DNA from 2 places in the Senegalia sp. (in: firmicutes) genome. Region 1 is predicted to be linked to the other one. Evidence: riboswitches for the same ligand, from Rfam matches in the RefSeq annotation. Region 1 holds a riboswitch; the other holds the start of a gene.
What was found. A riboswitch is a leader RNA that binds a small molecule or an ion and turns the genes downstream of it on or off. The one in region 1 is predicted to bind thiamine pyrophosphate.

Region 2: linked by a shared signal. The riboswitch ahead of ACTHUW_RS00180 (MTH1187 family thiamine-binding protein) and the one ahead of thiM (hydroxyethylthiazole kinase) in region 1 are both predicted to bind thiamine pyrophosphate.

Annotation. Positions count from the first base shown of each region.
Region 1 covers NZ_JBQCYD010000019.1:7,279-11,501, reverse strand. Annotated here, with positions in the region: gene ACTHUW_RS06780 (HAD family hydrolase) at 1-232, opposite strand, end outside; gene thiE (thiamine phosphate synthase) at 222-869, opposite strand; gene thiM (hydroxyethylthiazole kinase) at 856-1,680, opposite strand; TPP riboswitch at 1,752-1,863, opposite strand; gene ACTHUW_RS06765 (PspC domain-containing protein) at 1,985-2,392, shown strand; gene ACTHUW_RS06760 (LiaI-LiaF-like domain-containing protein) at 2,394-3,281, shown strand; gene ACTHUW_RS06755 (polysaccharide biosynthesis protein) at 3,461-4,223, shown strand, end outside.
Region 2 covers NZ_JBQCYD010000001.1:30,454-34,676, forward strand. Annotated here, with positions in the region: gene ACTHUW_RS00170 (ABC transporter substrate-binding protein) at 1-695, opposite strand, end outside; gene ACTHUW_RS00175 (ABC transporter permease) at 714-1,481, opposite strand; gene ACTHUW_RS00180 (MTH1187 family thiamine-binding protein) at 1,453-1,743, opposite strand; TPP riboswitch at 1,816-1,916, opposite strand; gene grxC (glutaredoxin 3) at 2,023-2,283, shown strand; gene ACTHUW_RS00190 (sugar O-acetyltransferase) at 2,305-2,856, opposite strand; gene murI (glutamate racemase) at 2,867-3,619, opposite strand; gene ACTHUW_RS00200 (phytoene desaturase family protein) at 3,716-4,223, opposite strand, start outside.

The DNA.
Region 1 (4,223 bases):
CTACTATTTTATTGATAGATTCAATTATTTGATCTACAGATAATTGAATAGCAAATGTATCTATAAAATAATTTGCAGACTCATTAAAACTCATTTCTTTTATAATTTCATTTAAATTATGTGGTGATGATACACCTTGATTTTCTAAAAATATTTTACCTACACTATCCCAACTATCCATTGAATCTAAAAGGGTTCCATCTAAATCAAATATAGCTGCTTTATACTTCATAGGAAACCATCTTGGAAGATAAATTATATAGCTTTTTACTAGCATCATAAATGTTTTCTTTTGAAAATATTGCAGATATTACGCAAATGCCATCAACACCGCTGCCTTTTAGTTTCAGGACATTTTCTTCATTTATACCCCCTATTGCGACGACTGGTATAGAAACTGCATGACAAATATCTTTTAAAGTATCCATTGAAACGACCTTTGCCTCTTCTTTAGTACTAGTGCTTACTATAGCTCCAACGCCTATATAATCTGCTCCATTTTCTTCTGCTGCTTTTGCCTCTTTAACTGTAGATGCAGATACACCAAGAATTTTATCTTCCCCTATAAGATTTCTAACATTCCTAGCATTCATATCTTCTTGTCCTACATGAACCCCATCTGCATTACATTTAATGGCAACTTCTACATTGTCATTGATAACAAATGGTAGCTTATATCTATCAGTTATAACTTTTATTTCCTTTGCTTCTTTTAAAAAGTCTTCAAAAGGCAAATCTTTTTCTCTTAATTGTATAAATGTTGCGCCTGCTTTTAATGTATCTTCTACTTGGTCTACAAGAGAATTTTCTCCTAGCCATGTTCTATCTGTTACAACATATAAAAGCATAGACTTTTTATCTATTTTCAATATTAATTCCTCCTTTTAATTTTTCATAATTCATTTTACTTATTTCATCAATTAAAAGCATTCTATAGGTAGAAGTACCACCGTCTATTTCTTGTAATTTTTTAAAAGCTAATTCGCCAGCTAAACCCATATGAGCTACAGCTAAAGTACTTGCATCAAGAATAGTATTTTTGTTTGCGCCACAGTAGGTAGCCGCTACATTAGTAAGCATACAACCAGTGCCTGTGATTTTGGACATTAGAGGATTGCCATTATAAATAACTTTTGCTTTTTCATGACTTGCTACGATATCAATAGCTCCTGTTAAAGCAATAACTGATCCAGTTTTTTTGCTTAAATTTTTACAAAGTGTAACCATTGCTTGTAAGTTTTCTTCTTCTATCTTATCCTCTGCATTTGCATCTACACCGCTTGTAGTTCCACTTCCTTCATAGATAGCTTTTATCTCAGAAGCATTGCCTCTAATAACAGAAAAATGTATTTCTTCTAATAGTTTAAAAGTGGTTTCATTTCTAAAGGTGGACGCCCCTACAGCTACAGGATCTAATATGACTGGATTTCCAATTTCGTTAGCTTTTTTACCAGCTGCTATCATTGCCTTTATTACTCTTTCATTTAAAGTTCCTATATTGATAACTAATGAATCACAAATAGAATTTATTTCTTCTACTTCTTCGATTCCATCTGCCATAATAGGGGAACCCCCAGCAGCTAGTACAATGTTTGCACAGTCATTTACTGTTACATAATTGGTAATAGAGTGAACTAATGGTGTTTTTTCTCCCACATTTTCATAAACTTCTTTAAACATATTTATCTCCTCCATTAAAGTAATTTTTATATATAAAAAAAGCATGTTCTAGAAATATAGAACATGCTTAAAAAATTTATAAAAACATATTCCTACGCTGGCATTATCCAGATCAGGTTTAAGGGTTTTCATCGCTTTAGATTTGTTCTCAGCCTGCTTGCACAAGCACCCCTATAGATATTCAATTAATTAAAATTATAGCATTTCTTATAATGTTAGTCAATTAATATAGAAGTTTATGGGTATCCTTGTGATATAATAAATACAAATGATACATATAATTTAAGGAAGGGAGATGTTTAATTTGGATGGTAAACTTTATAAGTCTACTAGTGATAAAATAATAGATGGGGTATGTGGTGGGGTTGCTGATTATTTTGATATTGACTCATCTATTGTACGATTAATTTGGGCAGCTTCTGTTTTGTTTGCAGGAACTGGTATCTTTCTATATATTATAGCTGCTATAATATTGCCACGTGATGTGGAGTTAAATAGAAGTGAAAACAATCAATATATTGAAGGTGGGGTCACAGATAAGAAAGATCACAATAATGATAATAATAGTAGGAGTATTGGATTTATATTTATTGGTCTAGGAGTGTTTTTATTTCTTAGAAGATTTTTCAATATATTTGATTTAAGGTTCTTTTGGCCTTTTGTGCTTGTAGCTGTTGGTTTATTTTTAATATTTAAAGGAAAGAGGGATTGATATGAAAAAAAGAAATGTTATCTTTGGGATTGTATTAATAGCTCTTGGTCTAATTTGGCTTCTTTCTAATATGGATATACTAAATTTTGATTTATTTATTTTGATAGATTCTTTATTTGATTTGTGGCCATTAATTCTCATTGTAATTGGTATTAATATCATATTTAAAAATAAGATATTAAATACTGCACTTTGGATAATATTTATAATTATTGTAATTGCTTATGGATTTTTTATAAATGATACTAATGATGTAAAAAATGATTACAGTGAAGATTTACTTGTGGAAATGAGTGAGGGTATTATAAAGGGTGAACTAGATATAGATTTGGGTGCAGCAAAATATAATATAAATTCATATAATAGTCAAACAAGTTTGGCAAAGATATCTTCAAATAATAGATTCAATCATAATTATGAATCAGGAACCAGCAATAATAGTCAAAGAGTAAATGTTTCAAATGACATGTCTAATAATATCTTTAATAATAAAAGTAATTTAGATATTGATATTAATAACAAGCTTATATGGAATATAGATGTAGATAGTGGTGCTAGTTCTGGAAAGTTAAATTTAAAGAATGTGAAGGTACAAAAGATAGATTTGGATTTAGGTGCTGGAAAGATGGATATTGATTTTGGAGATTTACATTCTACAAGCTATGTAAATATAGAATCAGGTGCCTCATCTATAGTATTAAATGTGCCAACTGATGCTGGACTTAAGATAGAGATGGATGGAGCATTAAATTCTACTAATATAGATGATTTAGGTCTAATAGAATCTGAAGAGGATGTTTTAATTTCTAAAGATTATGTTAAAAAAGATACTAATTTTGATATAAAGGTAGATATGGGAGTAGGCAGTTTTAAAATTAATAGATATTAGGTTTTAAACACTCATAAGTATATGAGTGTTTAACTCTGTCGAAATATGTCTAAAAATATCGTACTTTGTATTATAAAAAATATGTATATATTTGTATAAATTGTTGTTTATAATGTATATTTATTATAAAATGAAGATATAGTTGGTAAAATTACTATAACTATGGAAGAAGGGGTCATGTGGAGAAGAAAAAAAGAATAATTATGTTGCTTGCAATAGATATTTTTCTCATAAGTACAGCATTCTTAGTTTCATTTTACTTAAGGTTTGATATGAATATACCTTGGAATATTATGCAGCTTTATATTGATAATATTTTTGCTATAACTTTGATTAAAATATTAGTATTTGCATACTTTGGCATATATAATAGCCTTTGGAGATATGCAAGCATTGATGAACTAATGCAAGTAATAGTTGCTGTAATACTTGCTAATGCAGGAATGATTAGTTATTTATATGTAATGAATATTCATTTTCCAAGAAGCATTTATTTATTAGTTGCTATTTTAGATATTATGTACATAGGTGGGGTTAGATTTAGCTATAGATTTTTAAGAAAGATGAAAAATGAAAAGCTATTTAATAGTGAAAAAAGAAAGCGCATCATGGTAATAGGTGCGGGGGATGCTGGTGCTATGGTTATAAAGGAATTTAAAAACCATACAGAACTTATGAGTAATCCTGTGGTATTAATTGATGATGATGTTTCAAAAGAAGGTAGAAAGATACATGGTGTACCTGTAAAGGGGCAGAGATACGATATAAAAGGACAGGCTATAAAAAACAATATTGATGAAATAGTAATAGCTATGCCTTCATCTACTAAGGCTGAGATTAAAGAAATAATAGAAGAATGTAAAACTACTAAATGTAAGGTGAAGACACTTCCTGGCATGTTTGAACTTATTGATGGTAAGGTAAGTGTCAAACAACTTCGTG
Region 2 (4,223 bases), on a different contig from region 1:
AATTTTTCATTTGCAATTATAACTGGTGTATAGAAATTTAAATCTTTATCAAAATCTTGAAGTTTAATAAAATTCAAATCTATTCCTTTTTCTTTAGCTGCTACACCATCCCAACCATAAAAAATCCAAGTGAAATCTACATGATCCTTTACCGCAGTAAAAAAATCTAGACTACCTATATTCACCATTTCCACTTTAGAAAAATCAGATTCTTCCTTTTCCATAAGCCCCTTTATCATTGCTTCTTCCATAGGTGCACCCCAGCCACCATACTTTTTATCTTCAAAATCTTTTGGAGTTTCTATGTTTTTGTCTTTTGGCGATGCAAATCCAGAAGTATTGTTTTGTATTACAGCTGAAATAGCCTTTATAGGCAGAGGATTTTCTGAAGTTCTTGCATAAGTAACTTCTTCTTGATAACTAATTCCAAATTCCCCTTGTTCATTAGCTATTAAATTTGCAGCCCCACCTTCTGATGGTTGAATTATTTCAACATCCAAACCTTCTTCTTCATAATAGCCTTTATTCTTTGCTACATATAATCCTGTATGATTAGTATTTGGTACCCAATCTAAAATCACAGTTACTTTTTCTAACTCTTGATTCTTTTTATTGCTTGTCTCATCATTTGAACAAGCTACTATAATTGATGATACTAGTATTAATATTATAAATATAGAAATCACTTTTTTCATTTATTTTCACTCCATTTATTAATTTTTATTGACTTCTTCCCAAGGCATTAAATATTTTTGAAATAAATTAATAATTTTAAATAGTATCATGCTAAGAATAACTATTATTATTATAACTGCAAAAAACTTATCTAATGCAAATGAATGCCTTACTCTTATCATATATACTCCAAGCCCATCTTTTCCTCCTAGCCATTCTCCTATAACTGCTCCCATAATACTATATGTTGCAGCTATTCTAAGTCCAGAAAAAAAACTAACTAAGGATGCTGGAAACTTTACTTCTTTAAATATTTGAAATCTACTTGCTCCCATGGATTTTAACAAGTTTAGTAAATCCTTATCTACAGATTCAAGTCCATGAATTAAACTAACTAATATAGGGAAAAAACATACGAGAATTACTACCATTATTTTTGGCAGTTTTCCAAAACCAAACCATGCAGCAAATAGTGGTGCTAAAGCAATTATTGGTACAGTTTGAGATACTATTATTATTGGATAAATTGCTTCTTTTATTATTTTTATATTATCCATAATAATAGCTAAGATTATAGCAAGTATTATAGCTATTATAAACCCAAGTGCTGCTTCTTGAATTGTTGTAGATATATGTTTCCATATTTCTGGATGTATATTTGGAAACACCTTTATGATATCTGTAGGTGAAGGCAAAATATATTGCTTAACCACACCAATTTTAACTACTAATTCCCAAATAAATAATAAAAAGAAAAAGAAAACACTAGGTATTATCTTACTTTCTATATTTCCCCACCTTTTCATTCATTGTCACACCTTCTGCTTTATAATCTATTTTTACTACTGATAATACTCTAGAAGAACCTTCTCTTACACATATATTTTGAGCTTCTTTTACTATATCCATAAGATCATCAAATTCTCCTTCCATTGTAGTTCCCATAGGTCCTACTTGATATTTCACTCCTGAATTATCAATGTATTTTATAACTTCATCAACTACATCATATAATCTTTCATCCTCTACTCTTGGTAATACTTGAAGTTCTACATTTACTATTGGCACAAAACCATCTCCTTTAAATTGATTTATTAAATAAAATAAACCCCTCCATATATATGAAGGGGTAAATATCTAAGGTGCAAATATTATTCTCCCTTCGCTGGCATTATCCAGTGCAGGTCTAATGGGTCGAATTTTATTTCCTCTCAGCTAAATTAGCTCCCCAGATTTTTATTATATTTCAAATTAATTGTAATACATTAAATCTTAAATGTCAATTATATTAATTGAACTTATAATTATTGGGTAAATTAAATATATGAAAATTTAGGAGGTTTTTAAATGTCAAAAGATGTTAAAATCTACACTACTAGTACTTGTCCATTTTGCCTAAGGGCTAAAAGATTAATGGATAATAAAGGTGTAGAATATGAAGAAATAGAAATAAGCAATAATATGGAAAAATTAGAAGAGTTAAAGAAGGAAACCAATAGTAGTACTGTACCTCAAATTTTTGTAGATAATAAATTTATCGGTGGGTGTGATGAAATAGTAGCACTTCATAAAAAAGGTGAGTTTGATCAAGTTTTTGGTATAAAATAAAGGTGGCTATAATAGCCACCTTTATTTTATATCTTTTATTATTTTAGCTGGATTTCCTCCAACTACTTTATTAGCTTCCACACTCTTAGTTACAACACTACCACCAGCAATCACAACATTATCTCCAACTGTTACTCCAGGATATATAGTAGATCCTCCACCTATCCATACATTTTCACCTATTTTTATAGGGCGAGCAAACTCTAGCCCAGAATTTCTCTCTATAGGATCTGTTGGGTGAGTTGCAGTATATATTCCAACATTAGGTCCTATCATTACATTATCGCCAAATTCAACCTTACAGGAATCTAATATAACACAATTATGATTTACATAAAAATTCTTTCCTATGACAATATTATAGCCATAGTCACAAAAAAAATTAGGCTCAATATAAGAATCATTTTCTGTATCAAAAAGTCTTTTAAGAACTTCTTTTCTTTCATCTAATTGATAAGGTTTCATATCATTATATTTTTTACATAATATCTTTGCTCTCATTCGATCTTCAAATAATTCTTCATCTGTAGCATCATACATATCTCCAGCTATCATTTTTTCTTTTTCAGTCATGAGTACACCTCTATTTGTTTAATATATTTAAATACTTTTTAAGTTCTTCTTTATCCTCCCTACCAGAAATATAAAAAGTTATTTTACTTTCTTTTTGATCCTTTTTTTCTTTTATATTTAATATGTTTTTTAAATTTTTGATAGTACCATAGTTACCATCTATTATATCTATATCTTTTGGAAGTACTTCTTTAAAATATTCTTTATAATATGGAAAATGAGTACATCCAAGAACTACAGTTCCATATTCTTCTAAGTTAAACTTTTCAAATTGCTTTTTTAAATAGGGTAGTATTATATTTTTATCAAAAATAAAGCTTTCAGCATATTCTACTAATTTAGGTAGGGGCAATGGCTCTACTATATTCCAAGAATTTAATTTTGTCACTAGATCATTAAATTTTTTCTCTTGTAAAGTCAAGTTGGTTGCTGTAACTATAACTTTTCTATTATCTGAACTTTCTATTGCAGGCTTTAAGGCAGGTTCCATCCCTATTATTGGAAAATCATATCTCTCTCTTAAATCTTTTATGGCAATACTTGTAGCTGTATTACATGCTATTATAAGTGCATCAATATTTTTGTCATTTAAAAATTCTACAACTTTAAATATATATTTTTTCACATTTTCTTTTGGTTTTGTTCCATATGGAACATTAATTGTATCTGCATAATATATATATTCCATACCAGGTAACTGATTTAAAGCTTCCTTTAAGACAGTTATCCCTCCTACTCCTGAATCAAATATTCCAATCTTCATATTGTATCCTCCATAATGCTTTATTATAATATATTATAAAGTATTTCCATTATGAAGACAAATATAATTTAAATTTAAAATAAAAACATCAATGCTTTAAAGCATTGATGCCTTTTGTAACTTTTTAGGTTTATTTTTATTGTATTCTTCAAGTAAATCTGAAGTTATAATTCCTGATTCAAATATAGTTGGTAAACCACTACCAGGATGAGTACCTCCACCTACTAAATAACAGTTATCAAACTCCTCAAACTTATTATGTGGTCTAAAATATAACATTTGTTTTATATTGTGCCCTAAATTAAATACAGCACCTTCATGAACATTCATATCTTCTTCCCAATTCTTTGGTGTTATCATTCTTTGGGCTTCTATATGTTTTCTTAAATCAGGAAATCCGCCTTTTGTTTCTAATATATCTAATACCTTTTCTCTGAATTTATCTTTTTCACTATCCCAATCAATGTTAGATGTATTATTTGGTACAGGAACTAAAACATATATTGTAGATTTTCCTTGTGGAGCTACAGATTTGTCAGTTACTACTGCATTTTGAACATATATAGATGGATCTTCTGATAAGATTTTGCTATTTCCTATTTCA